4 regions of the Halomonas sp. TG39a genome follow, and region 1 is predicted to be linked to each of the others. Evidence: predicted binding sites of a transcription regulator. Region 1 holds the regulator's gene; each other region holds the start of a gene.
The links. Region 1 encodes PhoB, which activates phosphate uptake and scavenging genes when phosphate is short. Its sites were predicted from a motif close to TGTCATANNNNTGTCANA; they were not measured.

Region 1 (7,773 bases):
GTAACGCAGCCGTATTGAAGCCCTCTGAGTTAACCCCGTTCTCATCAGTGGTGATTGCCAAGTTACTTGAAAGCGGCGGGCTCCCTAAAGGGCTGATCAATATCGTCAACGGGCTGGGCAAAACGACTGGTGCGGCGCTGACCGATCACTCCACCATCAGCAAGCTGGTGTTTGTCGGCTCGCCCCAAAGTGGCCGCCTGATTGCCGAGGCGGGTGCACGACGGTTGGTGCCCAGCGTGTTAGAACTGGGGGGCAAATCAGCCAACATCGTATTTGCCGATGCCAAGCTGGATGAGGCCGTGGCAGGAGCCCAGGCGGCGATTTTTGCCGCGGCCGGCCAGAGCTGTGTGGCGGGTTCGCGGCTGCTGATTGAGCGCGCGGTATTTGAGCAGGTTACCACCCGCCTAGCGCGCGCAGCAGAACAGATTCCGGTCGGCCTGCCCAGCGATGAAGCGACGCGTATGGGCCCTCTGCAGAATCGCCGTCAGTTTGAGCAGGTAACGCGCATGATTGACGCGGCGGTAGCCGCTGGAGCGCGGCTATTGACCGGCGGCAAGCGCCCGGTAGGACTGCCTGACGAGGCCCAAGGCTACTTTATCGCCCCTACCGTACTGGTCGATGTCACCGCAGATATGGAAATTGCCCAGCAAGAGGTGTTTGGCCCGGTGCTGGTAGCCATGGCCTTTGACGATGAAGCTGAGGCTATTCAACTCGCTAACGAAACACGCTTTGGTTTGGCCGGTGCGGTATGGAGCCAGGATGTGGCCCGGGCTCATCGTGTCGCCGGGCAACTGCGTGCGGGTACCGTGTGGATCAATAGCTATAAAGCAATCAGCGTCATGTCACCGTTTGGTGGCTTTGGCGATAGCGGCTTTGGTCGCTCCAGCGGCTTGGATGGCCTGCGCGAATATACTGTGCCACAAAGCGTCTGGGTGGAAACGGCGCCAGAGGCCAGCGTGGCGTTTGGTTACGGTAGCGGCGTTGGTTGATCGCTTACCGAACCGGGTTCTCGGAAGGCCTGCATCCAGCGCTGCAAGTGGCGTAGCAACAGTATGCAGGCCTTGGGCTGCTGGCGGCCTACGCGGGTGACCATATGCGCATGGGAACGCTGAAAGAGCGGGTTGTCCACCGGGCGTGCTACCAGTGTGCCGAGCTCTAAATCATGGGCGACGGCAAAGGCGGGGAGCAGCGTGATGCCCATCCCGCTGCGCACATACTGCGCCAACACCACCATGGAATTGGTGTTCATTGCCAGACGTGGGGCAATTCGAGCCTGCTGAAACGCTTGATCGACCATTTGGCGCACCCCGTGGCTGGGATCCCACATGGCCATCGGCTCGGCGCTCAGTTGGGTAAGCGTAAGTGGCGTGGCGTGGTTAGCCAAGGGGTGGTCGGGTGCCAAGATCGCCATCAGCGGCTGGGGGCTGGAGGCCCAGAAGCGAAGCTGAGGGTGGGTTCGTTCGTGGAACATTAAGCCGATATGGCTGTGATCATCAACCACGGCTTCAATAATGCCCGAGGTGCCAGCGATATGAATATTGAGCTGGATGCCCGCATAAAGTTGGGTAAATTCGTGCAGCGGGGAAGCCACTAAATCACTGACAAAACCCTCACCTACGGTGAGTGATATTCTGCCGGTTTCCAGGCGTTGGTAGGATTCAAGCGAGGCGATAAAGCCTTCATCAAGGGCACCGCGCCGTTCGCAGTACTCAAGCAGCATTTCGCCTACAGGGGTAGGCGAAATGCCATCGCGCTGACGCTCCATGAGGGTGGCTCCCAAGGCTTCTTCCAGCAGCGCAATTTGCCTGCTCACTGCCGAGGGAGCAATGTCCAAGCGCGCCGCTGCGCGGCGCACTGAGCCAGACTCCAGGGTAACGCGGAAGTACACTAAGCGTTGATGAGGTATGTCCATCGATAGTGAGGCGCTACAAATACTTGAGCAGTTTTTGCAGCTTATTCATATCGGCGGAATCACCCACCAAGCGCACGCTGCCATTCATCATACCGTCGAGAAAGGCCTGCTGAGTTGGCTTTTTGAGCACTTTCAAGGCGGTATCCTGATCACGGAAACGTAGCTCTAGATCTAAGTCGACGGGCAGCCCTTTACCGGTACTGACACTTTTCGGTGTCATCCGGTAGTGGCGGGCAATACTTAGATCTTCCGTGGCAATCCCCCAGTCCAAGCCGCGCATGCGCTCTAACTGTTCACGAAAGCGCGGCTTGCGGCGCAGGGCACGTTTGAGCATTACGCCCAGCAGCCACAGCGTCAGCTTGAGCTTCATTAGGAAACGGCGTCCTTAAGTGCTTTGCCAGGCTTAAAGGCAACGTTTTTGCTGGCCGGAATTTGCAGTGGTGCACCGGTCTGCGGGTTTTTGCCGGTACGCGCTGCGCGCGCGCGAACGGTAAAGGTACCAAAGCCAATCAGAGCGACATCTTCGCCCTTAGCACAACTGTTGGTGATCTCATCCAGAATCACGTTCAGCACTTGGCCAGCTTTATCTTTAGAAAGGTCGGCATTTTCAGCGATGGCTGCAGCGAGTTCAGGTTTGCGCATAAAGGAATCTCCCCTTTTGAAAAGAAATCAAACATCAAATAAATGCATGTTGTTGAGTGCGTAGCCGATTAGGTTAGCTTTTCTAGCCTAGTCGTGAACGCGACGAAAATCAGCCTAGCAGCGTAGGGGCTGCTCTGGAAAGCTCCACTTTCCTTCTCACGCAGCCCCCTGTCAACGCAAAACCAATCAAACGACCGTATTTATTTTCAGCCAAGGCACTGATATCACCGCCTTCGCCTTCAATTCGCCAACGCTCGGGGGTGGTCGCCGGTGGGTAGGCAACCACTGGCAGCAGCGGCGTTTTAACCACCACCGGCCAAGCGCCAAAGCTAACCGGGGTGTGGGTGCCTGAAAGGGTTGCCGCCAGCGCTTTAGCGCTGGCTTGCAGCGGCTGAACGTACATGGCATTAACGCCGTCTACGCAGGCTACATCGCCCAGGGCGTAGATATTGGAGTGCGAAGTCCGCAACTGACGATCAACCGCTATGCCGCTAGGCGACACGCTTAAACCAGCAGCTTCGGCGAGCGCTGTGCGGGGTGCGAGGCCGGTGGCCATTAGCACGAGATCAGCGTTGACGGCCTCGCCGCTATCCAACCGCAGAACAGTATTTTCACCGCTGCTGAGCGCTATAGACTCAATTGAGCGGCCAAGGTGAAGATGGATACCCGCTTCGCTAAAGGCATCACCCAGGGCGTTCCCTAAGGGTGGTGGCAGCAAGCGAGGAAGTAGGGATCCCTCGGGGGCGACGATGCTGACTTGATGACCGCCAGCGTGAAGATCATTGGCAAATTCACAGCCCACTAGTCCCCCGCCAATAATCGCTACCTGTGCGGGGCCGTGGCCTAACGCGGTATAAAAGCGGCGGTAGTCGTCTAGGTCGTTGATCGTAAAGCAACGTGGGGCCACGCTGGCGTCGATGCTGAAGGGCACCCGTGGCGCGGCGCCAGTGGCTAATACCAGTGTGTCGTAGCCGAGCACCTGGCCTTCTTTGAGCAGTATTGATTGGTTATCCACATCCAGAGCGCTTACCTGGGTGTGGATAACCACCTGGGCGTTGAGCTCTTCGCCAAGCTGCGCTGCGCTGCGCTGGGCTAATTGATCCGGCTTCAGGCCCTTGGCGAAGCCGGTGGAGAGCAACGGCTTGCTATAGTCATCGCCGCTGTCAGCGCTTACCAGCGTAATCGAGCGTTGGTCGCCCAGGCGGCGCAAGGCGCGGGCAAGGCCAACCCCTGCCATGCCAGTGCCAATAATCACCAGCGCAGCGTGTGAAGATGTTTTTTGTGCTTGGGTGGCGGGCATGCAGACACCAAAAAGTTGCTAAGAAAGAGGCGCTAAACTAGAGCTGCTAAAAAAGGTGTTGAAACAAAAGCCTTTCATTGCCCCATGTTACACTAGCTGACCCGTTTATTGCCCTGGAGAACTTGGTGACGCCTGCTGCTTTTCGGCAAACCCCTCTATTTTCGCGCTGGCGCCAGATTGATGCGGCCCGCCCGGCGATGAGTGCCCCCTGGTGGCAGTGGGTTGCCTCTACCGACTCATTAACCGCCCGTTTAATGGCCGCGGGGGGCGATAAGCCTTTTCGAGTACGGCTGCTACGCCAGGGCGTCGGTTGGCCGCGACAGGATGAGGCTCAGGCGCTGGGCATTGGTGCTAAGCGTTACGCTTGGCTGCGGGAAGTGGCGCTGTGTTTAGATGAAACGCCGTGGGTGGTGGCGCGCTCGGTCGCCCCGCTCACGCAGGTAAAGGGCCAACGGCTAGAGAGCTTGGGCGAGCGCTCGCTAGGTAGTTGGCTATTTCGCCAGCCGGGTTTAGTGCGTGGGCCATTGGAAGTAACGACGCATTCCCCCCAGTTTGCTAGCGTCAACGGCATACGGGAAGGCTGTGCCTGGGGAAGGCGCTCCGTTTTTTATCACGGCTGCAAGCACGGCAGTCTGTCGTTATTAGTGCAAGAGTATTTTTTGACGGCGATGGCGGATGATCTTGGCCTGCCTTCGCGCTAGGCTAGCGCCTGCATCTTATTCTTCGTGAGGTAAGCATGGATCGTTCACTGTTGCGGCCGAAGGGATGGGCTCGCGTGGCAGATTTTTTACAGCTGATGCGCTTGAATCGGCCGATAGGCACATGGCTTTTGATGTGGCCGACGCTGTGGGCACTTTGGGTCGCTGCAGAAGGCGTGCCCGGGCGAAATGTGCTGCTGATTTTCGTGGCCGGTGTTTACGTGATGCGTGCCGCGGGCTGCGTGGTCAATGACTATGCGGATCGCCACTTTGACGGCCATGTGAAACGTACCAAAAACCGTCCATTAGCCACGGGCCGGATCAGCGAAACCGAGGCGCAGCTGCTGTTTATTGCCCTGGTGGCCGCGGCGTTTATTCTGGTACTACTAACCAACTGGTTTACGGTGCTGCTCTCGCTGGGCGGGGTGCTGCTGGCGATTATTTATCCGTTTATGAAGCGCTATACCCACTTTCCCCAGGTGGTGCTGGGCGCGGCTTTTTCCTGGGCAATTCCGATGGCTTTTGGCGCCGTGCTTGGCCACGTGCCGCTGGAAGCATGGCTGCTATTCTGCGCTAATGTGTGCTGGACAGTGGCCTATGATACCCAGTACGCCATGGTCGATCGCGACGACGATTTAAAAATTGGCATTAAATCGACGGCCGTGCTGTTTGGAAACGCGGATCGTTTGATTATCGGCCTGCTCCAGTTAGCCACTCTGGGGTTGTTGGCCTGGGTAGGCTGGCGGGTTGGTTTAGGTGGATTCTTCTGGTTAGGGCTTGCGGCCATGGCGGCGACTTTCCTGCATCAGCAGCGCTTAATTCGCTATCAGGAGCGGGATCCCTGCTTCCAGGCGTTTCTCAATAATCACTGGTCGGGGCTACTGATTTTTGCCGGTATCGCGCTAAGTTGGTGGCCTATCACTGGGTAATCTCGGCGGTTGTCATGTAACTGTCATCAAGTCATGGTGTTATCGTCATTGACATGTCATTGAACTGTTTTTCTTTGAATTCGCTTTCTTTGAACTAGTTTTTTCGAACACCGTGAGGCTCTGGTATGACCGCCAAGACCGTTCTGATTGTCGATGATGAAGCGTCGATTCGCGAGATGATCGCGGTAGCGCTGGAAATGGCTGACTATCGCGTGCTCGAAGCGGATAATGCCCAAGATGCTCATGCTATGGTGGTTGACCACCAACCCGATCTACTGCTGCTGGACTGGATGATGCCGGGCACTAGCGGAATTGAGCTGGCAAGGCGCTTAAAGCGTGAAGAAGCTACCGCCGAAATTCCTATTATTATGCTCACCGCTAAAGGCGAAGAGGATAATAAAATTCAAGGGCTTGAAGCCGGTGCCGATGACTATATCACCAAGCCCTTTTCACCCCGGGAATTGGTGGCTCGGTTAAAGGCGGTGCTGCGCCGTGCGACCCCGCGTGGGGTTGAAGACCCGATAGAGATTAACGGTCTGCTACTTGATCCGGTAAGCCACCGGGTCAGCGCCCACGGCAAAGCGCTGGAAATGGGGCCTACCGAGTACCGTTTGCTGCAGTTTTTTATGACCCATCAAGAGCGCGCTTACACGCGTAGCCAACTGCTTGACCAAGTGTGGGGCGGCAACGTCTACGTCGAAGAACGCACGGTCGATGTGCATATTCGCCGCTTGCGCAAAGCGCTGGGCGACGTGCATCAAAACCTGATTCAAACGGTTCGGGGTACCGGTTACCGTTTCTCTGCACGGGTGTAAATGTGCGTTTATGGAGTCGTGAGCTGTGGCGAATAGCGTGGCTGTCCACGCTGGGTACTTGCTTAGGTTGGCTATTGGGCTCGGCTGGGCTAGGGCTTTCGGCAGGGCTAGCGGTATGCCTGTTTTACCATTTACGTCAGTTGCGCGAGCTCTACCAGTGGCTCACCCTTCACCCACACGATGAGCCGCCTGCTGCTCGCGGAATGTGGGGCGAGTTATTTGACCGCTTATACCGCTATCAAAAAAGCCAGCGTATTACCCAAAGCCGTCTGCGCGCTACCTTAGCGCGTATTCAAGAGTCGTCTGAAGCGATGCGCGACAGCGTGGTCATGCTTGACCGTCACGGTGATCTGGAGTGGTGGAACAGCGCTGCCACCGCCATGCTAGGGCTACAAACCGCCCATGACCGTGGTCAGCACATTACCAATCTGCTGCGCGATCCAAGCTTTATCAGTTACTTTAATGCGCGTAACTACAGTGAGCCATTAACGCTAACCTCGCCGATTGATGAACGGCGAATTCTGCAGTATCAAATTACCCTGTACGGTGACGATGAACGCTTGGTGATGGCGCGCGATATCACCCGCTTGCATCGCCTTGAGCAGATGCGGCGCGACTTTGTTGCCAATGTCTCCCACGAGCTGCGCACTCCTTTGACCGTGCTCTCCGGCTATTTGGAAACCTACAGTGATATTGCCGATCAGTTGCCGCCGCGATTAGGTCGTAGTATCCAGCAAATGCAGGAACAGACCCAGCGGATGCAGAATTTGGTCAATGACTTATTGCTGCTTTCGCGTCTGGAGATTGATCAGGGCGGTAAAGATCATCACCCGCTGCCACTTGGGCCTTTACTACAAAGCGTTTGTGATGATGCGCTGGCCCTGTCGCATCAGCGGCATACCATCACAGTGGCGCTTGAAAGCGATGCGCGGCTGTTAGGTAGCGAACAGGAAATTCGCAGCGCCGTCTCTAATCTGGCCTTTAATGCGGTGCGCTACACGCCAGCAGGCAGCCAAATCACACTGCGCTGGAAAGCTAGCGCTACTGGCGGGGGCTATATAGATGTTGAAGACAATGGTGAAGGGATTGATCCCGTTCATATTCCCCGCTTAACCGAACGCTTTTACCGAGTCGATAAGGGGCGCAGCACTGCGACCGGTGGTACAGGCTTAGGCTTGGCGATCGTTAAGCACGTGCTATTGCGTCACGATGCACAGCTGCAAATTGAATCTCATCCCGGCAAGGGCGCGCTGTTTCGCTGCTCCTTCCCCTCCTCGCGTCTGGTTTAATTAAGCAAAGGATCCAACGCACAACATTTGTAGAAGTGTGCAATATTGGCATGCAAGGTTGGTAAAACTTACTCATGTGTCATTTTTATACAGCTTTAAGCGCCAATTGATGGCTTGGGTAGTATTTCTTTGGTATAGCGGTTATTTGTTAAGTCATTGATTTTATTTGTTTTATATTTTTATTGTGA
Region 2 (7,773 bases), 3.3 Mb from region 1:
TACCTATGGGAAGTTCGTTGAACGCGTGTTTGTGACTAACCGCAAACGTCAGACCCCTGCCTTCAGCATGCGCGACAACATCGACTACGTGCCGATGAACACCACGCGCAACTCGCTTATCCAATTATTGAACATTGCCGGGGTGGGCCCCATTTTCGGCCCCATTCTTGGTGCGCTGTATGGACCGGTGGCCTTTATCTGGATTGTGGTCGGCTGCATCTTTGCCGGTGCCGTGCACGACTACCTGACCGGTATGATCTCAATCCGCAACCACGGCGCTCACTTACCTCAGCTGGCCGGCAAGTTTCTGGGTAAAGCGATGAAGCACGTCGTCAATGGCTTCGCGATCTTGCTGCTGTTGTTAGTCGGCACGGTATTTGTGACCTCCCCCGCGGCGCTGCTGGCCAATATGACCTCGCTGTCACTGACACTGATCATTGTTGCCATCTTTATTTACTACCTGATCGCCACGCTGCTGCCAATCGATAAGGTCATTGGCCGTATCTACCCCTACTTTGGCGCCCTGCTGCTGTTCAGCGCCGCAGGTATCGGTATTGGCTTGGTTGTCACCGGCGCTCCGATCCCCGAGCTTTCGCTGCAAAATATGCACCCTGACGCCGCACCGATTTTCCCGCTACTGTTTTTAACCATCTCCTGCGGCGCGCTTTCCGGTTTTCACGCCACCCAAACGCCGATTATTTCGCGCACCACGCAAAACGAAACCAATGGGCGCAAAATCTTCTACGGCATGATGATCACCGAAGGCATTATCGCGATGATCTGGGCGGCCGCCGCCATGAGCCTGTTCTACGGCGACCAGTCGCTTTCCGATGTGCTGGCGGCCGGTGGCCCTGCCGCGGTGGTCAGCGAAGTATCTACCACCATGCTCGGCGCGGTGGGTGGCACCCTGGCCGTGCTCGGCGTTATTGTGCTGCCGATCACCTCGGGCGATACCGCCTTTCGCAGCGCGCGGATGATCATCGCCGACTACATTAAGATCGATCAAAAGCCGATTATGAAGCGCGTCATGGTCGCTCTACCGCTGTTTGTGGTGTCTTACGCGCTAACCCATATGGACTTCACACTGCTATGGCGCTACTTCTCCTGGGCGAATCAGACCACCGCCGTGATCGCGCTGTGGGTAGGCACCATGTACTTGGTGCTGTCGCGTAAGCCTCACTGGATCACCTCGATCCCAGCCACCTTTATGACCATGGCCACCTTTACCTATTTAGCCTACGCGCCGATCGGTTTTGGTCTGCCGCTGCAGTTAAGCTACGTGGTCGCGGCGCTAGGTACGCTCCTTTGCATCGCGCTGTTTATGAAGCGTGTCCGTCGTCTAAGCCGGGCAACTTTTGCCGTTGATGAGCCGGCGGTACCGAGCCAGTTTGTGGACAGCGGCGAGGTGATGGCAGCTAAATAGTTAGGCGCTCCATAACGTTACCGCCACACTCTCTTCACAGGACGCTCTTCACAAGACATTCTCCACACAAGAGCCACTCCACAAAAAAGGGCACACATCAGCCACATAACCGTGTTTGATGCGTGCCCTCGCTTTTTCTCCTATCTCGCCTATCCTTCCTTTTTTCCCCTACTCCTCATGTTTATCGCTTCCATGCTGCTGCGGTATAGACGAATACAGGCAGGGACTACTCCAGCGGTATCGACCAGAAGTAGGTCTCGCCAGAGCTATCGTCCACACCGTCGTTGTCACTGACCAGCCAGGCGTTGCCATTATCGTTAATCGCCATTCCTTCAATCTTGTCCACCACAAAGCCGTTGTAGCTGGCTAGGTCGGGAATCAGGTCGCGCACTAGCTGTTTCTCGGCCACCGGCAGCTCACCGCCCAGCGGGGCAGGTTCCAGGCCATCCAGGGCAATGCGGGTCACTTGCTTAACCTTAGCCTCGGCGCCGATCTGGTTGTCGCGCTCGATCAAATACAGCCAATCGCCATGGGCGGTGATTTCGGAGAGGCCAATCCAACCCTGTTCCACGTTATCCAGCGGGTAATGAACAGCGCCCCACTCGCCACTGTCGATATCAAAACGCAGTAGCTTGACCATGCCTTCGGGGTCATCCTGCCAGGGGCGCTGCAACGCCAGCCACAGTTGATCATCAATGCGCGTGACGCCTTCTAATCCCCACTTCAATGCCTGTTGAGCGAGCGCCTCGGGAAGTGCAATTCCTTGGATAATCTCACCGTCGGAACCCACATGATAAAGGGTGTTGGCAAGGCCTTTGTCGTTACCTTCGGAAGCGACCCAGAAGCCACCTTCACCATCGGTGGTAATGCCTTCCATATCCAGGCCTAGCGCAGGTTCACCGTTGCGGGTCACGTCCAGTGCTGCCGTAATCCGCGCTGGGGAGGCTGAGGGGTCGATGGTAAAGATGCGCGGCTGGGCGCTGTAGAAGCTGTCATTGACCGCATAAAGTACGTCGTCAGTGGCGACTAACCCGGAAAGTGCGCCCCAACCGATCAGTTCATCGGCGCCCGCCGAGGTCAGGGTAGGATAGACCGCTGGCGCATCCTGATATTGATAAATCATGACATGGGCGCGGGGGCCGCCGTCTTCGCCCAGATCCCCTTCATTGGCGGTGGCTAACAGGCCACGGCTGGGAATCGCCACGGCGCCTTCGGGAGACAGGCCCGAGGGCAGTAGCTGGGTGAGCTGCGGTTCGGCCAGGTTGCTAACGTCATAAACGCCCACCAGCGAGCCGCGCTCGGAAAGCAGGAAGACATAGGGCGTACCTTCGAACACCGCAAGCTCCATCCCCTCCGGCTCGCTGCCTTTGGCATCCGAACGCTTATCGGGGTAGTGACCCGCTTCAATCACCGCGCGCTCGAATGAAGTACCTGACTCGTATACCACCTCGCCGCGCTTGTTGAAGATCGTCCAGCCGCGCGCGCCGCCATCCATATCGCCTTCGTTGGCAATAGCGAAGTGGTCGTTGTCGATCCACTGCAAAGCGTCCGGCTCACGCAGGCGCTCGGCTTGCTGCTCGTTGAAAATCAGCGCACCGTCATCGCTGGCGTCAATGCCGTCCAGCTCGACAGTCCCGGCACTGAAATCCGCCACCACCTTTCCGGCGTAGTCGAGCACCACCAGGTGGTTGTTCTCCTGCACGGTGACGACGGTCTCACCCAGGGTATTGATATCGACAAACTCCGGCTCGGGATCCTCGGGGGCGATCTCGGCGAGCCCGGTTACGTCGGCGTAGAGCAGGCTGTCGCAGTTAACCAGCCCTTCCGCATTGATCTCCACCAGTGCCACGGAACCGCCGGGCATCTGCGGTACACGTCCATCACCCGCCTCTTCGTCGCGTTCGTTCTCAATGGCGACAGCGACAAAGCGCCCATCGGGGGCCGCAGCGGAAGCCACACTATCGGGCTGTCCGTCCAGCGGGCAGGAGGCGAGTATCTCGCCACTGGCTAAATCGACCGTACGCAGTTCCCCGGAAGGTTCGCTGTAGGAAGCCGATGTATTCACTCCGACATAGGCCATATTGCCGAGCACCGATACGGCCGTAGGCTCACCGTCCATAACGATATTACCCAGCGGTTGCGGATTAGCCGGGTCGCTGATATCGATGCGCCCGATCACGCCCAGCGGGCTATCGGTATACACCAGCGTCATGCCATCACCGGAGGCAGCAATGATTTCAGGCGCGGTCTCGCGTGTACGATCCTCGCCCTCGGCCATGTTATCGGGAACCGCGAAGCTGGCGATGCGGTTGAAATGCTTATCTGCCGCACCTGCCGCTTGCGTGGCGGCCAGCACAGCAGCCAGCGCCAATAGGATTGGTCTGCGTTTGAGTATCATGATGGAGTTAATCCCCTGCTTAAGCTTAAGAAACGACTGATTAAGTTATTAAACTTGCTATGCCCGATTAACTATCCAACACCATGGCGATGTCAGGCTTATGACACTCACAGGCTAAGTTAGCGCCGTTGGCTATCGGCACACCTCAACGCTAAACCCAGGCTGCCGCGAAGATGGGTAAGTAGTGAAGGAACGCATAGGGGAAAAGGGAAGCAGGAAAATCGATAGATAAAAGGAGACTTTAGAACGAAAGCAGCCAGTCAGTTAGCCCTGACTGGCTGCTTTTTAGCTAGTTTTGGTTGCTAGCTTGCTTCTATACATACGACATACGCGCGATAGCGTTTTACTCGTCGCCTGCCATCTGCATTTGACGCTGCATATAATTCTGAATACCCACCTTGTCGATCAAACCAAGTTCCGTTTCGATGTGGTCGATATGGTCTTCTTCGTCGGCGAGCAGGTCACGCAGCATATCGCGAGTCACGTAATCTTTAACGCTTTCGCAATAGGTGATCGCTTCGATGTAGTCGTTGCGGCCGTCGTGCTCAATTTTTAGATCGCTTTCGAGCATCTCTTTGACGTTTTCGCCGATGTGCAGCTTGCCCAGGTCTTGCAGGTTGGGGATACCTTCGAGGAACAGGATACGCTCGATGATCTTGTCAGCGTGCTGCATCTCTTCGATGGACTCATCGTATTCCCATTTGGCGAGGGCTTTCAGACCCCAATCTTTATACATTTTGGCGTGCAAAAAGTACTGATTGATCGCAACCAGTTCGTTGCCGAGCGCCTTATTAAGATGCTCAATAACTTTCGTATCACCTTTCATAACGTCACCTTTTCTACTGTAATGCTGATGTTTAATCTAGTTTAGACAATACGATCAAGCAGTTACGTTTGGAGAAGAGCATAGACGCAAATAGCTATACTCCCAGCGTTTCTGAGAGTATAGATAAGGTGATTAAAAGTTCAAGTAAATCAGTTGTTTGCTAAAGATAACCCTAACAATAGTGATTCGCGTCACACGGCGTAAGCGAGCCCCATATTGGCTTCCTGGCGCGCTTCCTGAACGGCATCGCGGGTAATAGATTTAGCATAGCACGCGCACTTACCACACTGCGTTGCGCAGCCGGTTGCCTCGCGTACTTCTCGCCAGCTTCGCGCACCGTCGTCAACGTGCTGGCGAATCTGATGGTCGGTTACTCCCTTGCACACGCAAACGTACATGGCGACACCTCATAGAAATCATGAGATGAATGTAAATGATTCGCATACATCTTATCAAGTAGAAATTACTGCTTTTTGCTAGCCATTCGTCTTAGTAAATATGAAGAGCGCGATAAGATATTGTCGAAGCGACGCTTTTTTCAAAAAAAATGGCCGATGCCCGGTAAAACTATTTTTTCGGCAAAACCACCGTTTGTGTGTTGGAAGCAATATCCGGCCAGCTACGGCGCTGTTTATCGAACAGCACCCATAAGTAGCCCAAACCCAAGGCCAGTAGCGAGAGCCACGCCACCGCGCAGCGAATCAGGCACTGCTTCAAGTTCAGCGAATAGCCATCTGCTGCTTGCACCCGCAGCCGCCACGCCTGCATGCCCAGGGTCATACCACCGCGTGACCAGGAAAAAACAAAAAACAGCGTGACAAAAAACACCAGCATGAGGCGCAGGCTCCAAATATCGCTGGCCGTGGTGCCAATCTCTTCGGGCTGCTGACCAAGCACATAACGGAAAAACAGCATATGTACGACCGTCACGGCGATCCATATGGCAATGACTAAAAAACCGTCATACAGCATGGCGCCCAAACGGCGGCCAAGGCCCGCTGGCCATACGCTATCCAACTGAGTAAAGCGTCGTGTTTCCCTCATTCTTTCCCAGCTCCTGGCTGTTTATTGGCGGTTTTCAGGCGATAAGCAGCAGCGATGCCGTTGCGGCATTAACCGTTGCGACGTAGAAAGTAGATCCCGACCCCGGCGCACGCCAGTGTCGGCACCAGCACCGCCCAGACGGGCGAGAAGCCAAAAATCGTCGAGGCGGGCGCCAGAAGATCCTGAACATACTTAAAGCTCAGCCCAGTGATCACGCCGTAAAATACCCGGGTGCCTGCAGCCACCGTACGCAGCGGTCCAAACACAAAGGAGGCAGCAATCAGCACCAGCGAGCCCATGGTCAGCGGCATCAGCATCTTCTGCCAAAAATACAGCAGCGCTTGGTCATTCTGCAGGTTTTGCGCTTCAAGGAACTGGGCATAGGCCCACAGTTCGCTGGGCGCCTGGCTCTCGATATCGCGCAGCAGCCGCTCTAACTGGGTGGGGGTAAAGGACGTTTCCCAGCCCATGCTTGCCGTCTGTTCGGACTCGGTGTGGTCGTCAAAAATGCGCGTGGTCGCCACGTTTTCCAACCGCCAGGCATCGCCTTCCCAACGTGCCCGCTGGGCGTAGGTGGCTTCGACAAGCTGGCGGTCATCAAAGCGATAGCGGGTTAAGTCGAGCACCACATCATCGGCACGAATCGCCCCGAAACGGTAGACGCTGTCGCCCTCGATCTGCCAGCCGCTGCGGCTGGTCAGCATAGCGCCTTCGCCCTGAAGTTTTTCCAATCGCCACGCCTCGGCATACTGCTCGGTGCGCGGGCTGACATACTCAGCGACCAGCAGCACCACAACGACGACCACCAGCACCGGTTTCATCACGCCCCACACGATGCGCGCCAGCGAACGCCCAGCAGCGCGCATAACGGTGAGCTCGTTACTTGAGGCCATACTGCCCAAGCCAATTAGCGCGCCGATTAATACCGCCACAGGGGCATACTGATAAAAGCGCCAAGGCGTGCGCATAAGCAGGTAAAGCAATGCATCGAGCGCGGTATAACCCGCCTGTACATCACCTAAATCATCGATATAGGCAATGGTAATATCCAACCCAAGCAGCACGAACTGGACGACGATAATGGCCGCCAGTACGTTGCGGGCGATGTAACGATCAAGACGATCAGCTACCGTTAACAACTTCAGCATCAGCGCATCCCCTTACGTTGCGAGCGCCACAGCATTAGCAGGCCCAACCCTAAGAACAGTCCGTGTACCGGCCACACCCCCAACGTAGTCGGCCAGGTGCCGCTGCCAGTAGCATCGACCACCGCCAGAAGCAGACTGAGATAGGCGACGTATAAAAATACCGCGGGCAGCAGTTTACCAAAGCGCCCCTGGCGGGGATTAACCCGGGAAAGCGGCTGCGCCATCAAGGCCAGCACAAACACCATAAGCGGGAGTCCTGCCCGCCACTGCCATTGTGCTTGGGCACGGGGGCTTGGATTATTCCACAGCGCAGGCGTGGTGGCGTATTCCAATGAATCCAGCTCCTGCCGGTCACGATTCAACCCCAGTCGCAACGTATAACGCTCAAACGTGAGCCGCTCGGCGCTCTTATCGCCCGGCGTCACCCCGTAGCGCTCGCCGTCATCCAACACCAGAAAACGGCTACCCGTTTCGAGTCGGGTTTCCTGATAGCCCGATGCCGCCCGGGTAACGTAGTCGTGAGTGCCTTCGTCGCCCTGCTGGTTCTGCTCGTGCACCAGCACATCCTGCATTTCCGTTCCGTCGCTAGAGAAGCTGCCGATATAGGCGGTACGGCCACCGCCGAACTCTTGAAAACGCCCCGGCGCCAACACGGAAACATCCAGACGACTGCGCTGCTCTTCCAGCGCGGTCTCGGTTTGCAGCGCCCCAAAAGGCGTCAACCACAAGCTACAGACACCGACTAGTACCGCCACCACGCTGGCAGGCAGCAACGTCACCTTCAATAGACGCGTGGGGCTCATCCCACAGGCGACCATTACAGTGATTTCGCTATTCATATAGAGCTGCCCGTAGGCGAGCAGGATGCCTAGAAAAAACGACAGCGGTAGAATGAGCTCCATAAAGCCAGGCAGGTGAAACATCATCAGGCTGC
Region 3 (7,773 bases), 300 kb from region 1:
TATAGAAGCAATGGTGCCAACCATAAGCACCTATGATTTAGTCGAGCAAAGTGCGCTGGGAGCAATTAGGTAAACCTGCCAGCGCACCGAACGATCCGCTAGCCCTGGGAAGCCGCTAGTGCCTGATCAATATCCGCCAGCAAATCGTCAATATGCTCAATACCTATCGACAGGCGCACCATATCCGGAGTAACGCCCGCTGTTTTTAGCTCTTGGTCATTTAGCTGGCGGTGCGTTGTAGATGCCGGAATAGAGGAACAACTCTTGGCATCGCCGATATTGACCAGCCGCAGAATGAGCGACAGCGCATCATAAAAGCGTTCGCCAGCGGCTTGGCCGCCCACAATACCAAAGCTAAGAATGCCCGAGGCATGACCGTGCATATAGCGGTGCGCGAGTGCGTGGTCTGGGTGGCTCTCCAATCCTGCATAGTGCACCCACGCCACCTGGGGATGGCTTTCTAGGTGCTTCGCCACCGCCAGCGCGTTAGCGCAAATACGCTCTATCCTCAGTGACAACGTTTCCAGCCCCTGCAGAAGATTCCAGGCCGCCTGAGCAGATAGTGCCGCCCCCATATTGCGTAACGGTACTACCCGTGCTCGGGTAATAAATGCTGCATCGCCCACATCGCGGGTATAGCTAACGCCATGATAGGAGACATCCGGCTCGTTCAGCAGCGGGAACCGGCTGGCATGTTCAGCCCAGGGGAATTTTCCTGAATCCACAATGACTCCACCCACCGTGGTGCCGTGGCCGCCGATATACTTGGTCGCCGAATGGACGACAATATCCGCTCCATGCTCAATTGGCCGACATAAAAATGGCGTGGCGGTGGTGTTATCTACTATCACCGGCACTCCGTGACGATGGGCAGCATCGGCAAGCGCACGCAGATCGACGACGCCGCCGGAGGGGTTGCCGATACTTTCGCAAAACACTGCTTTAGTGCGTTCATCAATCAGCGCTTCGATGCCCGCAATATCATCTTTATCGGCAAACCGCACCTGAATACCCTGACGCGGCAACGTGTGAGCAAACAGGTTGTAGGTACCGCCATACAGCTCGCTAATCGACACGATGTTATCGCCCGCTTCGGCGATGGTTTGAATAGCATAGGTGATTGCGGCCATCCCCGATGCTACCGCTAGGCCCGTAATGCCGCCTTCCAGCGCAGCCACTCGCTGCTCCAGAACGGCGCAGGTAGGGTTCATAATGCGGGAATAGATATTTCCCTCCACTTTCAAATCAAACAGGTCCGCTGCGTGCTGCGCACTGTCAAATGAGAACGAGGTGGTCTGATGAATCGGCACCGCAACGGCATGTTGTGAATCCGGCACGTAGCCATGGTGAAGGGCGATAGTTTCAGGTTTCATAAGGGCGGCTCTTAAAAAAAGTAACTCTGATCTTAGAGAAGTCTAGGCGCGTGGGCCAACGTCGTTTAGTCGGAGTCACTCCTCGTAATAAATACTAATTTTGTAATCATCAGATTTTACGCGGGATACCTCGTACTTTTAGTGCGAGGAGGGAGAGCGCGTCGCCCGCAGGGCGACTTGGATCACGCCACCGCCTGTCCCGCTCCTCCTGTTAGGTTGATAGAGGGGGTGTGGTGATAGCCGTAGCCATCACCGCGCTGGATCACGGTGCAGTAGTTGTGCGAAACCCCTTGCACCGCACCGTGTTCTGTTTGGATATTGAAGCTGCCGGTTTTACGCACCGCGACACGCCCCGTATGCATTCCGGCTTTCTTGCCGGTGGGCACCATCGCACGCACCATGTCGCCGGTCTGAAAGCCTCTTACTTGCTTCTGTCGCATCAAAAAGCCGCGTGGGAAGCCGTACTTGTTCAGGCGCGTGCGTTGATAGCTGCCACGCCCCATCGCCTTGATGGTTAAGGTAGGTACCTGCCAAGCGTGAAGCGTGTCAAATGCACCGACACAGGCAGCATCCAGGCCGTGGGTTTTAGGGATGCCCAGTCGCTGGCGGTTGTATTTGGTGCGGCCGCCGCTGCTGACGACAACCGGCAAATCAGTGGTCTTGAGCGCGGAGAACAGCGCCCAACGGGTCGCGTTGACGGCGCTGGCATCTCTTAATGACTGCTTGAGCTGGCGCTGTACCCGCTCTAGTCGAATGGCAGCGGTGTGGCCATTGGCTTTCAAGCGGCGATGCAGCCCCTTGTCGTGGGCAAAGAAGTCAGCCAATGCCTGGCTGTTCTTGGCCTGATTGCAGGGGTGGCAGCTCAGCGTTAAGTTGCTGACACGATTCGAACCGCTGCGTGAACGCGGCACCACATGCTCGACTTCAAGTGGTGTGTCTGTGTCGCCACAATACGCACATTCGCGCCCCCACTTTTCCAGTAAATATTCGCGCACCTCGTAGCCCAACAGCGTGCCTTGCTGATACTCGACGCCGCTGATCTCTGGGTTTTCCAACTGTTGCGTGTCAAAGCGCACTAACTCTTGGCAGATGCCGGTGATCGGTGCCAAGCGACTGAGCCGATTTACCCAGGCCATCACGGTGTCAACGCGATGCTGCAGCGACGGTGCCAACCAGTCTTTAGACTTAGTGCGGTTGTTAAAACGCGGGGCGCGGTAGCGCAGATTCTTCGACCGGCGACGACGCCGAAAGGCGGCGCGTTGTTGTAACGCCTTTTTGATCTGGTACCCACGATGCACCAGCTCAAACAGACGCAGCACATGGCGTTGTTGGTCGTCTGGCTTGGCACTGTTCGATTCGCGCATCAGCGCCAACCCAGTGGTCTTGCTGCCAGGGTCAATGCCCAGGCGTAGCGGCTGCATGTCTCCGCCCACCCGATCTTTCAGTCGAATGGTAAACGGGTAACGCTTATGCACCACGGCACGACCGCGCCCTAGCAGCAAGCGGGCGCGCTTTTCGCTGCACGGCATCAACGGTTGCTTCTGTTTGTCTATTACGAAAACCGCCATGCGATTTTCTCCTGTGTAAATACCCTTACGGGTCTTGTGTCGCGAGGCGTGCGCCCCGTCTCCCCTCGGGAATGTCGATAACCGGCTCCTGCTGACGATAGCGCTGCCAACAGCGATCAAGACCTTCGGCGTTTTACCTTGCGCCCGCATGATCCTGACCTTTCAGAGCGGCAAGCTGAGGAAGCACTTGCCGGTGAGTTTTGGCGACCTGTTATCAACGTAGCGGGTTGGCTACCGCTCTCCCTGGTCAACCCAGCGTGTTGTCCCAAGCTCCCGCCTTCAGGCGGGGGTAGTTGACTGAGCATTTAGGATCCCTTTCCCAACTTAAAACCGCTCTCGTTGGAAATAAGGCAAATGTGCAATTGTGTTCTAACGAATTGTATTCAGGGCAGCGGTTAGATATGACTGCACATCTCGGCAGTTTTTTAGGCGACTAGCAGCAGCTCAAATTAGCGTATGCCGAGCAACTAGCTGTAAAAAACGATGAAGTAACTTTTGATTCTAAACCCGGCTGCTACTGAAGGTGGGGTGATGTCGGCAGGGCAGCATTTGCATACCCGGCTGGTACTCTCGGGTCGTCAGGTCGACGTGGGGACAGAGCGATGGACGTGTAAGCGTTGGAGTCTGGGTTCGGTTTGGCTTTGACGTTGAATAGCATGCCAAAGTTGGTGGGCCTTACTGGACCGATGCGCCGGGCTATCGCTTCGTGTGAGTCGGGCTCGGTGGGTAGGTTGCGCAAGCGTACTAACCCCTTGCCCAGGATGCTTGAAAGAGCAGGAGCGAGAATAGACTCCTCTTCCTCACTGCCCGCTTCGGTGTCGAGGAGCCCTGTGGCGTCCAAGCTGTCTGGGCCCTCTTCTGTGTCTCTCTTCCACGTTTTACCGGAACTGGCGGTACTTCTGGATCGCCAATATTGTCGTAGTCGTGGGCTCGAAGCCAGCCGGGGTGGAAGCGCAAGCGCCGTCTTTCAGGAGCAAAGTCTACGCACAGTGCACCGGCTTCATCGATTTCGGCACCGGCGATCTCAGGCCAACTGGGTAAGAGTGGTCGGATAACACTATGACGACCGGGTGACATAAACGTTTCAATCGTGTGTCATTAAGAGATAAGTCCTTGATATTGGGTGAACGACACTGTTGGCGTTGCTTCGAGGAGGCTGAGGAGCGGCTGAAATTATCATCAAAATGACATTGTCTAGACAACTGGTGTTCATCTGCTTCCACCAGAATGGCGCTATTCCTAAAGGAGAAGCGTCATGTCTATTCCTACTATTAACGCTGAAGGCTTAAACAAGTCGTTTGGACACCGACAGGTGCTAAACGATGTCAGCTTTCGCGTTGCAACAGGCGAGATGGTTGCGCTGATTGGGCCATCCGGCTCAGGCAAGTCCACGTTACTACGTCATCTTGTCGGTCTTACCTGTGGAAACCGTATCCAGGGTGGCCGTGTGTCGCTGATGGGTCGTGAAGTGCAGGCGAGCGGACGTTTGCGCAAGGCCGCTCGCATCGAGCGCTGCCGCACCGGTTATATCTTTCAGCAGTTCAACCTGGTGGGGCGTCTCAGCGTACTGACCAATGTGTTGGTTGGGCAGTTGGGTAGCATGTCGCGGCTAAGAGCTCTCTTTGGTCGATTTACCGACCAGGAGCGCCAGCGTGCGTGCGCTTGCTTGGCCCGAGTGGGGCTGGAAGAGCTCATTGATCAGCGCGCCAATACGCTTTCGGGTGGACAAATGCAGCGGGTCGCCATTGCTCGGGTACTCATGCAGGACGCCGAATTGATCCTGGCGGATGAACCCATTGCTTCCCTCGACCCGCGTAGCGCTCGCGAGGTCATGGAAATTCTCAGCCGTATCCACGCCGAAGACGGCCGCACAGTCGTCGTCACTCTTCACCAAGTCGATATAGCGCGTCGCTATTGCCATCGTGCCGTTGCGCTCAAGGATGGCCGACTGTACTTCGATGGCCCCATTAACGAACTCACCGATGAACGCCTACAAGCGCTTTATGAAAATGCCGATCTTGATGAGCTCCGCGCAAGCGAAGCCTCAAACGGCGAAGCGCTGCCCACTGATCGCAGAGATAGAAGGCCACCTACCGTCGTAACGCCGGTGCTGGGCTGATACCTGTGCCGGTCACGCATGAAACCTGCCATTGATAACCCTATTAATCTGGAGAGACACCCATGACGTTTAAATATCGCCGTTTGGTTCTGCCGCTGATGGCGGGAATTGGTCTGGTAGCTAGCGCCCAGCTGTTCGCCGCCGAAACGCTCAAGTTTGGCATTATCTCTACCGAATCAAGTCAGAATCAGCGGCCCATGTGGCAGCCGTTTCTAGATGATATGTCGCAGAGCCTTGGGGTAGAGGTTGAGCCTTTCTTTGCGACCGATTACGCCGCGGTGATTCAGGCAATGCGCTTCGATCAGATCGATCTCGCCTGGTACGGCAACAAATCGGCGATGGAAGCCGTCGATCGTGCGGGTGGCGAGGTGTTTGCCCAGACGATTCCGGAGAATGGTGAGCCAGGCTATTGGAGCTTGATGATTGTGCATGAGGATAGCGACCTGCACAGCATCGAAGACGTATTGGCGAACGCATCTGATCTCGTCTTTGGTAACGGCGATCCCAATTCAACGTCTGGCTATTTGGTGCCCGGTTACTACGTGTTTGCCCAGAATGGTGTGGATGCGTCCTCTGCCTTTAAGCGCACCTTGAACTCCAACCATGAAACGAACGCGCTGTCGGTCGCCAACCAACAAGTCGATGTGGCGACCTTCAATACCGAGAGTATGGCGCGCCTGGAGATCACTGCACCTGATAAAGCGGAGCAACTTCGCGTGGTGTGGACATCTCCTCTAATCCCTTCTGACCCCCTCGTATGGCGCAGCAACTTGCCCGAAGAGACCAAAGAGAACTTGCAAGACTTCTTCTTCAGTTATGGCGAAAGCGATGAACAGAAGGAGATTTTAGCCCCGCTGCAGTGGAGTCATTTTGCTCCTTCCAGCAACGATAGCCTATTACCGATTCGCCAACTGGCGTTGTTCAGTCAGCGAGCTGATATCGCCAATGACCAGAGTCTCTCTGACGCTGATCGTGAAGCTCAGCTAGCAGCATTAGATGAACAGCTGGATGCGCTCAATCAACGCCTCGAGGAAATGGAAGAGGCTGAATCGGACGCCCCCTCTGTGGCCAACGCCGAATAACGTTCAAGCACTTAATTGATTATCCACGGCGGGGGATCGCGGGCCGATCCCCCAGCCCGGAGAGACCATGAATACTCACGCTTCTCAAATGACCGCATCGTTGCAGCGCCGACGCAGCTGGTTTTCGCTAATCGCCTGGGGTGTGTTGCTGGGTGTGCTGGCCTGGTCCTGGCAGGGTGCCGAAATGCGCCCCAGCTTGCTGGTGACGAATGCGGACAATATGGCCACGTTGGCTGGGGATTTCTTTCCCCCCGCGTTCGGCAATCTTGGTCATTACATCAATCAAATGCTGGTAACGATCCAAATCGCTATTTGGGGCACATTGCTGGCCATCATCGTCGCGGTGCCCTGCAGCCTGCTCTCTTCCGAAAACTTGGTGCCCTGGTGGGTTTACCAACCGATGCGTCGTCTCATGGACGCGTGCCGTGCCATCAATGAGCTGGTCTTTGCCATGCTGTTCGTGGTGGCTGTGGGGCTGGGGCCTTTTGCCGGCACGCTGGCACTGTTTGTACACACAACGGGGGTACTGGCGAAGCTGTTTTCAGAGGCAGTGGAAGCCAGCGATGCGGGCCCAATGGAAGGCATTCGCGTGACAGGAGCAGGACGTATCGAGGAGATCACGTTTGGACTGATCCCTCAGGTGCTGCCGCTATGGATATCGGTCAGCCTTTACCGCTTCGAGTCGAATATTCGCTCTGCCACCGTACTCGGCATGGTGGGTGGCGGCGGCATTGGGGTGGCGCTGTGGGAAACCATGCGCGGATTTCAGTTCGCTGAAACCGCCACCATCATGCTGGTCATCATCGTCGCCGTCACGTTGCTTGATGTGGCCTCCCAGCGTTTACGCAAGCGCTTCATTTAGCTTGGCAACCCAGCGTCTATTTGGCAGGAGTATAAATGTCTAGACAACTGATACAGCACCACCGTCAGGAAGCGAGCGAGCCGCGCTATCGCCAATTGGCCACGATTCTGGCCCAGGAAATTCGTAGCGACCATAGCGCCGGTGACCAGCTACCCAGCGAACAGGCATTGGCCAAACGCTTTGAGGTAAATCGCCATACGGTTCGCCGTGCGCTGGATGAACTGGTCGCTGCCGGCATGGTGACGCGCCACCAAGGGTGGGGCACACAAGTGGTAGACCGGCGATTGGACTATATGGTGAGCGCCGGTAGCAAGGTCACCCACAACTTAGCGGAATTGGGCCTTAACACCGAAACACGCTGTTTAGATCAAGGGCTTTTGCGACCGCCAGAAGCTATCGCTCAGCGCTTTGAACTGGCGGAGGGTGAGTGTCTGTTATGCGTGGATACGCTGCGGCTTGTGGATGGTGCGCCGCTGCTTCATCTGCGGCATTGGTTTGATGCCACGCGCGTGCCCGACTGGTGTGAGCGTTATCGCGGTGGCTCTACCCGCGCAGTGCTTGACCAGCACTATGGCCTGCGACTCACCCGCGCCGAAGTGCGCCTGGATGCAGTTCAGGCGGATCGTGACGATAGCCGCTTACTGCAGTGCCCTCAGCTTGCGCCGCTATTGATTCTGACCAGCGACAACGTCGATGAATCACGGCGCTTGGTGGAAATTTCCGTCAGTCGCGCCCGGGCCGACCGTGTTGCTTACCACTTCGATTTTCC
Region 4 (7,773 bases), 340 kb from region 1:
CATCCCTTTATCACGTTTTCGAACAGTGTGGGTGGGGCGAATGACACTGCCGAGACAAACAGGTGAATAAGTGATGACACGCTTAAACAAATAGGCTAAGCGATAACGTGCTGAAGCTACCTATTCTAATATCAGTTTAATGTTAAAATTGGATGGCAGTTTTATTTAAACTGCCTATGAAAAATAAGTTCCCAAAAAATTAAAACTTTAAAGTAAATGAAATATAACTCCTTTAAGGTTTGCTGCGTTGAGGCGTTATTCGTCCTTCATTGTGCCTTCGCAAAGCGCAAGTATTAACTACTTCAATGGGAACGATCATGTTTAAAAAAACGACTCTGGCATTAGCCGTTAGCGGTTTATTGGCCGCCTCTGCAGCACAAGCTGCCACTGTTTATGACCAAGACGGTACCGATCTGGAAATCTATGGCCGCATCGCTATGGGGATTGATGGCGGCGGTGTTGATGACGGTGTTGATAACGGCGAAGAGTTCCGTAATTTCGGCTCCCGTCTGCGGATTACCGCCGGCCATCAGATCTCCTCTGACCTGCGTGCATTCGCCCGGGTAGAGTGGCGCTTTACGGGTGATGAGCGTAATACATCTTCTGGTTTCGATGAGGTGCGTAACAGCTACCTGGGTCTGGAAAGCCAGCAGTTCGGTACTTTCATGGCCGGTAATTACAACAGTTTTTACGATAACTACGTTATGACGCCGTTCGATGTCTACGTTGAGCGCGGCTACGAGTTTGCGGGTGGTGGTACCCAGGCACGCGGCGACTCTATTGGCTATAAAACGCCTGAAATGAGTGGTTTTCAGGCGGTTATTTCTGCCAAGCACTTCTCTGAGCGTGGTTTGACTGAAGCCGAGCAGACTTCTGAAGGATCCGTTATCGCCACTCAGGGTGGTGTTGTCTACGAAACAGGCCCAGCTCGTTTAGCGCTTGGCTATGTGGAAGATACGGTACGTGGTGGCGGTAACGGTGAAGTGCGTTATGGCGCTACGGGCGAGTTTGCTGTTACAGACGCTTTCGCTGCTCGTGTAGGTTATGAAACCCGCGGTGATGACGATGTTAACGGTGGTGGTTTCGATAAAATCGGCGTTGGTGCTACGTACGCCATCGATTCCTGGAAGTTCTTCGCCGATTACTACAACATCGACGTAGACGGCGCTAGCGATGAGCGTAACGCTTGGGCGCTAGGGTCAATGTACAAGCTGTCTAGCAATTTCGATATGTTCCTTGAGCTGAACGATCGTAACCTGGATGCTGTTAATGACTTCGAAGAAGATATGTACTACGCATTAGGCGCTCGCTATCACTTCTAATTAATAGAGTGATGTTAGCGGTAGTGTTGCATTAGTTTTTGTATTAGTTCTTTAGCTTTTAGTTAGCTCGCATGTTTCGATCTTTACCGGTGTGGATAATTCCACACCGGTTTTTAGCGTATTTATACGTTAATATTTAAATGACGCGTTTTCTAATTTGCGATGAGAGTTGCTCAAAGCCAATCACCACAATCAGAATTACCAGAATAATGGTTAACGCGCGGTCATAGTTAAATAGGCGCATAGCGGCAGCCAGTTCAACCCCGATACCCCCTGCGCCCACTAGGCCGAGCGTAACCGCTGAGCGCAGCGCTTTTTCAACGCTATAAAGGCTTGTTGCCGTCATGGATGCCAAGGTTTCCGGCAAAATGGCACCGCCAATCACCGATAATCTGCCTGCGCCAGTGGCGCTAAGCGCCTCGGAAGGGCCTGGGTGAACCTCTTCAATACGTTCCGAAAAGAAGCGGGCCGCAAAGCCGATGGTGTCCATTACAATCGCCAGCACCCCGGCGATTGGTCCTAAGCCAACGGCCACTACAAAAATAAGCGCCCAAATCAGGTCGGGGATGGTGCGCATGGTGGCAATCATCAAGCGCGTGATGGAGCGAACCCAGGGGGCTGGCGAGGTGTTGCGAGCCGCCAGTAGGGCAAACGGCAGGCTTAAAATAACCCCGATGGTAACGCCAACAATGGCAATGTTGAGGGTTTCGTACATTGACCACGCCAGGACGTCGAGATCGGAAAGATCAGGGGGAAAGGCGCGTCCTATAAAGTGCACCAAATTGACGGCACCACGGAGCAAGCGTTCCACGGTTAAGTTGGTGGCCATTATCCCTTGTACAAAGAGCGCTAAAAAAATCACCACCACGCCCCAGGTAAACGGGGAAGGATTGGCGAAACGCGGCGGTAAAGGCGTTGTGGTTCGGCGGAGATTCGACATAGTTTCCTCGTTAACGTATCAGGCAGTGGGTAGGGCGGCGTCATCAACAGCAGGGGTGGAGGCTTGGTCAACCCGGACATCGCCCTGGTAGAGCTGCTGCATAGTAGCTAGCGCGACTTCTGGCCGTGGCGTATCAAGGACTATTTGCCCCGCTTTCATACCGATAATACGGTCGCCGTACTGTTGGGCTAACTCCAACTGGTGCAGCGTGCACAGCACGGTTAAACGTCGCTCCGACACCACGTCCAGCAGCAGATCCATGATTTCCTTACCGGCTTTCGGGTCAAGGCTGGCCACTGGCTCATCGGCAATAATGATCTCGGCGTCTTGCATCAGTGTGCGGGCAATTGCCACGCGCTGCTGTTGACCGCCGGAGAGCTCACGGCAATCCGCGTGGGCCTTATGCGCTAACCCTACGCGTTCAAGCGAGGCCATGGCGCGCTCGCGTAACTCATTAGTGGCAAAGCAAGCGAGCGAGGAGAGCAAGCCAAAACGTTGCTGACCCATAGCGCCATACAGCACGTTTTGAAACACGCTGACGTTCTGCACCAGATTAAATTGCTGGAAAACCACACCCACTTTGCGTCGTAGCTGGCGTAATTGTGGTTTAGAAAGGTGAGTGAGGGAGTCGCCCAAAATAGTGATCTCCCCTTGATCATGGGATGTTAGACCATTTAGGCAGCGCATTAACGTCGATTTACCGCAGCCGTTCGCACCCAACAAAATGACGCACTCGCCTCGAGTAATCTCCAGCGTTAAGCCACGCAGTACGTGCAACTGCCCGTAGTGTTTATGCAGATTGTGAACGCTGATAGCCTTCATAAAAAAACCTCCTGCGTTAGCGGCAGGAGGTGGATAAATTGAATGTTCATGGACAGACCTGCTTATTAGCAGCACATCCCTGTGCCGTTGTGGAGCGAAAAGAGGGAAATGTTTACAGATCGATACCCGCTGCTTCGTAGGCGCGGCGTACTACGTCGTAATCTGCGTTGGTGCGCTCAAAGCCTAGCGAAGAGTCCCGGTTTAAGAACTTATCTTCGTTGCGATCCGTTGCAACCAATGCGTTCCATAGCTTGTCGGCATTAGCTTTGAGCGACTCGCGTAGGGCGGTTTTGCAGGCGTCATCCAGAGAGCCGCGCATCACCACCGGATCGCCGGGCAGTACATCGCTTTTGGCGATTACGCGGTATTCGCCATCGGGATCCATCGCCTGAATTTCGTCGATATCCCGGTTGCCACCGCCCATGGCGTCTACATCACCATTAACGAGTGCCGCAATGCGTGCATCACCGGCCATAATGATTTCTAGATCACGATCGATATCCAGGCCGGCGTCTACCAACATCTGGCTGGGGAAGATATGCCCGCTGGTGGAGCCCACATCTTTCAGCGCTACGCGGTGGCCTTCTAGGTCAGCTAGGGTTTCGATATCGCTGTCGGCGGGTACAAAAAAGCTGCTGCCGTAATGCGGGCGCTCAATGGCAAACAGGATTTCGATATCGCTTTCACGATCGAACAGCACAAACTCAGAGGGGCCAGCGAAAACCAGGTCTACATCGTCGTACTGAAGCGCCGTGCCTGCGGCCGTGCGGTTGCTTAGGCTAAACATTTCCAATTCAAGACCAGTAGTTGTTGTAAACGCTTCGGCGAAGGGGCCGAAAGCGTCTTCTAGCGGCCCCATGCCTTCAATGCCGGTATCCGCCATGCGAATCGGATTAGGGCAGACATTGCTCAAATCATCATTGGCGAACACGCTCGATGACGCAGCGAGAGAAATCCCTGCGATCGCGAGGCTTAGCGCTAGTTTTACGGGCGAGGTTTTTACGGGCACTGTTTTTATGGACATAGGCTTTATGCATTAGTCGTTATCCTGTCGGCGAAAGAAGGCTACATTGAAGTGCTAGCCAGGGTGGCAGCCGACGATGACGGGAACATGTAATGAAGATGACGATCTCGTCACGGATTAATGACAGCTCCGCCATTGGCTTGCTTTACTGCTAAGGTGTCTAAACACCGATATGAAAGGAGTCATTTAAATGCGTTTTCACCGCTATGGCATGGCGCTAGGGACAGCGTTATTCGTCACCGTTCCTCCCGCCTTGGCTGATAACTTCACCTTGACGCTGTTTCACACCAATGATCTACACGGGCGTACCGATCAGTATCCCTATTTGATCACCACGCTGAATGAAGCGCGGGAGACTTACGGTGAAGGATTACTGCTGGAAGCCGGTGATATCTTTTCGGGCACGCTCTATTTCACTGAGTTTCAGGGCCAGGATGCTCTCGAATTCATGAATTTGATGGGCTACGACGCCTTTGTGCCGGGTAATCATGAGTTTGACTTGGGTGACCCGGAACAGGGGCATCAGGCGTTAGCGGCATTTTTTGCAGGCGCCGAGTTTCCCATATTAGGGGCCAATCTAGACTTTTCAGCAGGCCCTGAGTTTGCTGACATGCTGGGTGAGTCTGTCAGCGTAGATCCGCAAGCCGGGCAGCTCTATGACGGCATTGTGGTTGAGCACAATGGCGAACAGATCGGCATTTTTGGGTTAAGCACCCAGGATAGCGAAACGATCTCAAGCCCCGGCCAAATAGCCATCAGCGATTATCGTGAAGCGGCTGAAGCCATGGTGGCAGCGTTTGAAGAGCAGGGCGTTAACAAAATTATTGCCCTTACCCATCTTGGTTACGACAGCGACCCCAGCGTGGGTAACGACTTGCTGCTAGCGGAGCACGTCGAAGGTATCGACATTATTATTGGCGGACACAGCCATAGCCAGGTTTCGCCCCCCAGGCTGCTAAGCGAGAGCCACGCTGGTGAGGGGCTCCCATCGCCGACGGTGATTGGCCAGGCAGGCGAGTATGGTCAGCACCTTGGGGTTATGCAGGTCACCTTCGACGAGGAAGGCGTGGTGGTGGATACTAGTGGCGAGCTGCTCGCCGCCGACGATCGTGAGGCGGATTCCGACGCGGCTCAGCGGCTTGAACCCTACACCGCTGAGATTGAAACACTGCGGGATACCTTGATCGGCGCCAAGGCGATCTCAGAGTTGCCCAACCCCCGCCACGGCAGCGGCGATGAACACAGCGTGCGTGCCAATGAAACAGCGCTGGGCAATTTAATCACCGATGCCCAGCTGCATGCCGCGCAGCAGGTAGCGCCCGACACGGTCATGGCGATCCAAAATAGCGGTGGTATCCGCGAAGCGATTGAGAGGGGCGATGTGTCCGTAGGCGATCTAATCGCCGTACAGCCGTTTGGCAATCGCCTGACGTTGGTCGACGTTACCGGCGCCGAGCTGCTGGAAACCTTCGAGATCGCCCTGGCTAATGCTCCCGGCGAAGACGGCGGTTTTCTGCAGGTGTCAGCAGGCGTTGAGTTGATGTATGACAGCAGCGAGCCGCCAGGTGAACGGGTGATCAGCCTAAACGTTGTCCAGGAAGGTGCGATGCAGGCGATTGATCCAGAGCGTACTTATACCATCGCCACCAACAACTTCACCGCCGCCGGTGGCGACAGCCATACGGTACTCGGTGAAGCCTACGCCGATGGCCGTAACACCATTGTCGGCAATACCGATTGGGAAATGCTGCGCGACTATATGGTGGAACGCAAAGAAGTGTTCTACCAGGTTGAAGGGCGGATCACTGATGTAACTCAACAAGATGTAGTTGAAGAGAATGGGGCCCAGGACGATTCGGATTAAATCTCTGGGCCACTTGTTCACGCTTACTCATTGATGATGCTTGCAAAGCCTCCATAAATGAGTCTCTTACCATCAAATGGCATCGGGTTAACGTCCATCTGCAGGCGAGGGTCCTGCATGGCTTTGGGCATGGCTTCATCGCGCACGGCGCGGGATGGCCACTCTATCCATGAAAAAATAACCGTCTCGTCATCCTTGCGCTTAACCGCCATGGTGAAGGAGGTCACTTCCCCATCGGGCACATCATCGCCCCAGCACTCCACCACGCGGAGCGCCCCGTGCTCCTTGAACACAACGGCCGCGGCACGGGCATGTTCAATAAACTCAGCTTTATTAGCGCTAGGCACGGCAGCGACGAAACCATCCACATAGGGGTAGGCGGCAGTATTCATGATTGTTCTCCTATTTCTGTTTTGGGTGCTGCTTTAGGTGGCAGTTCTCGAACCGGGCGGACTTCAATGCTGCCCAACCGGGCGGGCGGAATGCGGCTAGCCAGCTGCAGTGCCTCGTTCAGGTCGTGGGCTTCCAGCAGATAGAAGCCAGCCAATTGCTCCTTGGTTTCCGCGAAGGGGCCATCGGAGATCAGCGTTTCGCCATCGCGCACGCGCACGGTGGTGGCGGTCTCCGTCGGTTGTAACGGCTGTCCGGCCAGGTAGTGGCCGCTGGCGCTCAGGCGCTCAACCCCAGCAATGCATTCCTGGTTGAGGTCGTGCCACTCCTGTTCGCTCATGGCGTTGATAATCTGTTCCTGGTAATAGACCAGCGCAACGTACTTCATGGGGAGTCTCCTTCTGTGGCCAAGGGGCAGTTGTCTGATGGAACGTTTACCATCCAGCCGACGCCAAAACGATCTACCGTCATGCCGAACCCTGGTGACCAGAAGGTCGCTTCGAACGGCATGATAATCTTTCCACCCTCCGCTAGCTGAGCAAAGGTTCGGGCGGCCTGCTCGATATCCTGATACTCCAATTGAACCTCTATCCCTTGCGGTGGTGTATAGCAGTCAGCTGCCAGATCCGCGCCCATCAAGCGGCGTCCCCGTAGATTCAGTGAGGCATGGATGATGCGGTCATGAAGGGCGGGCGGCGTGTGTTCAGCGGCGGGTGTGTCAGCATAGGTTAACAGGCACTCCAAATGCCCTCCGGTTACATCAGCATAGAACTGCATGGCCTCCCGGCAGGTGCCGGGAAAGGCAACGTGCACGTTCATGGCATCGGGTACACGAGCAAGGTTACGGTGCTGCTCAATTCCGGCACCGGGCTCAAAATCCTCCAGTGAAAAGTAGCGCCGTAATTCAAGGGTCACGTTGCCATCGGCATCCTGAGTAGGCCATTGCTGGGCCCACTCAATGGCCGCCTGCAGAGAAGGGGCTTCCAGCACGCTGTAACCGGCAATACGCTCACTGGCTGGCGACAAAGGCCCGGGGATGATGGTGGGCTCACCGTTTTTGAAACGGATCAGACATCCGTCACTGGTCGGATGTAAGCCATCGCCGCTCAAAAACACGCCAGCCTCGGTCATGCGCTGGTTATAAGCAGCCATGGCGGCAAACATTTCCTGGGATGGCATAGCGCCATTCTCGGTATTGGCATCGGCACGGCGTATCAGCATGAATTTCATTGAGAGCCTCCTGGTTGGTCAGGGTAGTGACTCTCTGTAGTCGTTTGACGTGCTCACGAATCGACACAGCCTAGATATTATTTTTGGTAATCGGAATATCTGGTTGATTTCCTTCTGCCATCGGATGCAGGTTAAATGATCTTATTACGTAGCAACGACTTTCCGACTGCACGCCATGACA

Region 2: a site for PhoB is predicted at 3,910-3,927, ahead of U738_RS01080 (esterase-like activity of phytase family protein). Genes of this name have one in related genera too.
Region 3: a site for PhoB is predicted at 4,000-4,017, ahead of phnC (phosphonate ABC transporter ATP-binding protein). Genes of this name have one in related genera too.
Region 4: a site for PhoB is predicted at 4,217-4,234, ahead of U738_RS17400 (bifunctional metallophosphatase/5'-nucleotidase). Genes of this name have one in related genera too.

Annotation. Positions count from the first base shown of each region.
Region 1 covers NZ_JQLV01000001.1:3,516,551-3,524,323, reverse strand. The annotation lists gene U738_RS15825 (aldehyde dehydrogenase family protein) at 1-989, shown strand, start outside; gene U738_RS15820 (LysR family transcriptional regulator) at 968-1,912, opposite strand; gene U738_RS15815 (hypothetical protein) at 1,926-2,282, opposite strand; gene U738_RS15810 (HU family DNA-binding protein) at 2,282-2,554, opposite strand; gene U738_RS15805 (NAD(P)/FAD-dependent oxidoreductase) at 2,664-3,854, opposite strand; gene U738_RS15800 (chorismate lyase) at 3,980-4,555, shown strand; gene ubiA (4-hydroxybenzoate octaprenyltransferase) at 4,591-5,481, shown strand; gene phoB (phosphate regulon transcriptional regulator PhoB) at 5,607-6,296, shown strand; gene phoR (phosphate regulon sensor histidine kinase PhoR) at 6,299-7,585, shown strand.
Region 2 covers NZ_JQLV01000001.1:226,113-233,885, reverse strand. The annotation lists gene U738_RS01085 (carbon starvation CstA family protein) at 1-1,423, shown strand, start outside; gene U738_RS01080 (esterase-like activity of phytase family protein) at 1,650-3,821, opposite strand; gene bfr (bacterioferritin) at 4,165-4,647, opposite strand; gene U738_RS01070 ((2Fe-2S)-binding protein) at 4,839-5,045, opposite strand; gene U738_RS01065 (RDD family protein) at 5,215-5,691, opposite strand; gene lptG (LPS export ABC transporter permease LptG) at 5,760-6,839, opposite strand; gene lptF (LPS export ABC transporter permease LptF) at 6,839-7,773, opposite strand, start outside.
Region 3 covers NZ_JQLV01000001.1:3,212,125-3,219,897, reverse strand. The annotation lists gene U738_RS14395 (O-acetylhomoserine aminocarboxypropyltransferase/cysteine synthase family protein) at 99-1,373, opposite strand; gene iscB (RNA-guided endonuclease IscB) at 1,556-2,941, opposite strand; gene phnC (phosphonate ABC transporter ATP-binding protein) at 4,197-5,060, shown strand; gene phnD (phosphonate ABC transporter substrate-binding protein) at 5,123-6,142, shown strand; gene phnE (phosphonate ABC transporter, permease protein PhnE) at 6,210-7,004, shown strand; gene phnF (phosphonate metabolism transcriptional regulator PhnF) at 7,040-7,773, shown strand, end outside.
Region 4 covers NZ_JQLV01000001.1:3,857,912-3,865,684, forward strand. The annotation lists gene U738_RS17380 (porin) at 318-1,322, shown strand; gene phnE (phosphonate ABC transporter, permease protein PhnE) at 1,459-2,262, opposite strand; gene phnC (phosphonate ABC transporter ATP-binding protein) at 2,281-3,084, opposite strand; gene phnD (phosphate/phosphite/phosphonate ABC transporter substrate-binding protein) at 3,197-4,108, opposite strand; gene U738_RS17400 (bifunctional metallophosphatase/5'-nucleotidase) at 4,299-5,972, shown strand; gene U738_RS17405 (DUF1428 domain-containing protein) at 5,996-6,364, opposite strand; gene U738_RS17410 (YciI family protein) at 6,361-6,750, opposite strand; gene U738_RS17415 (YciI family protein) at 6,747-7,592, opposite strand; gene U738_RS17420 (LysR family transcriptional regulator) at 7,737-7,773, opposite strand, start outside.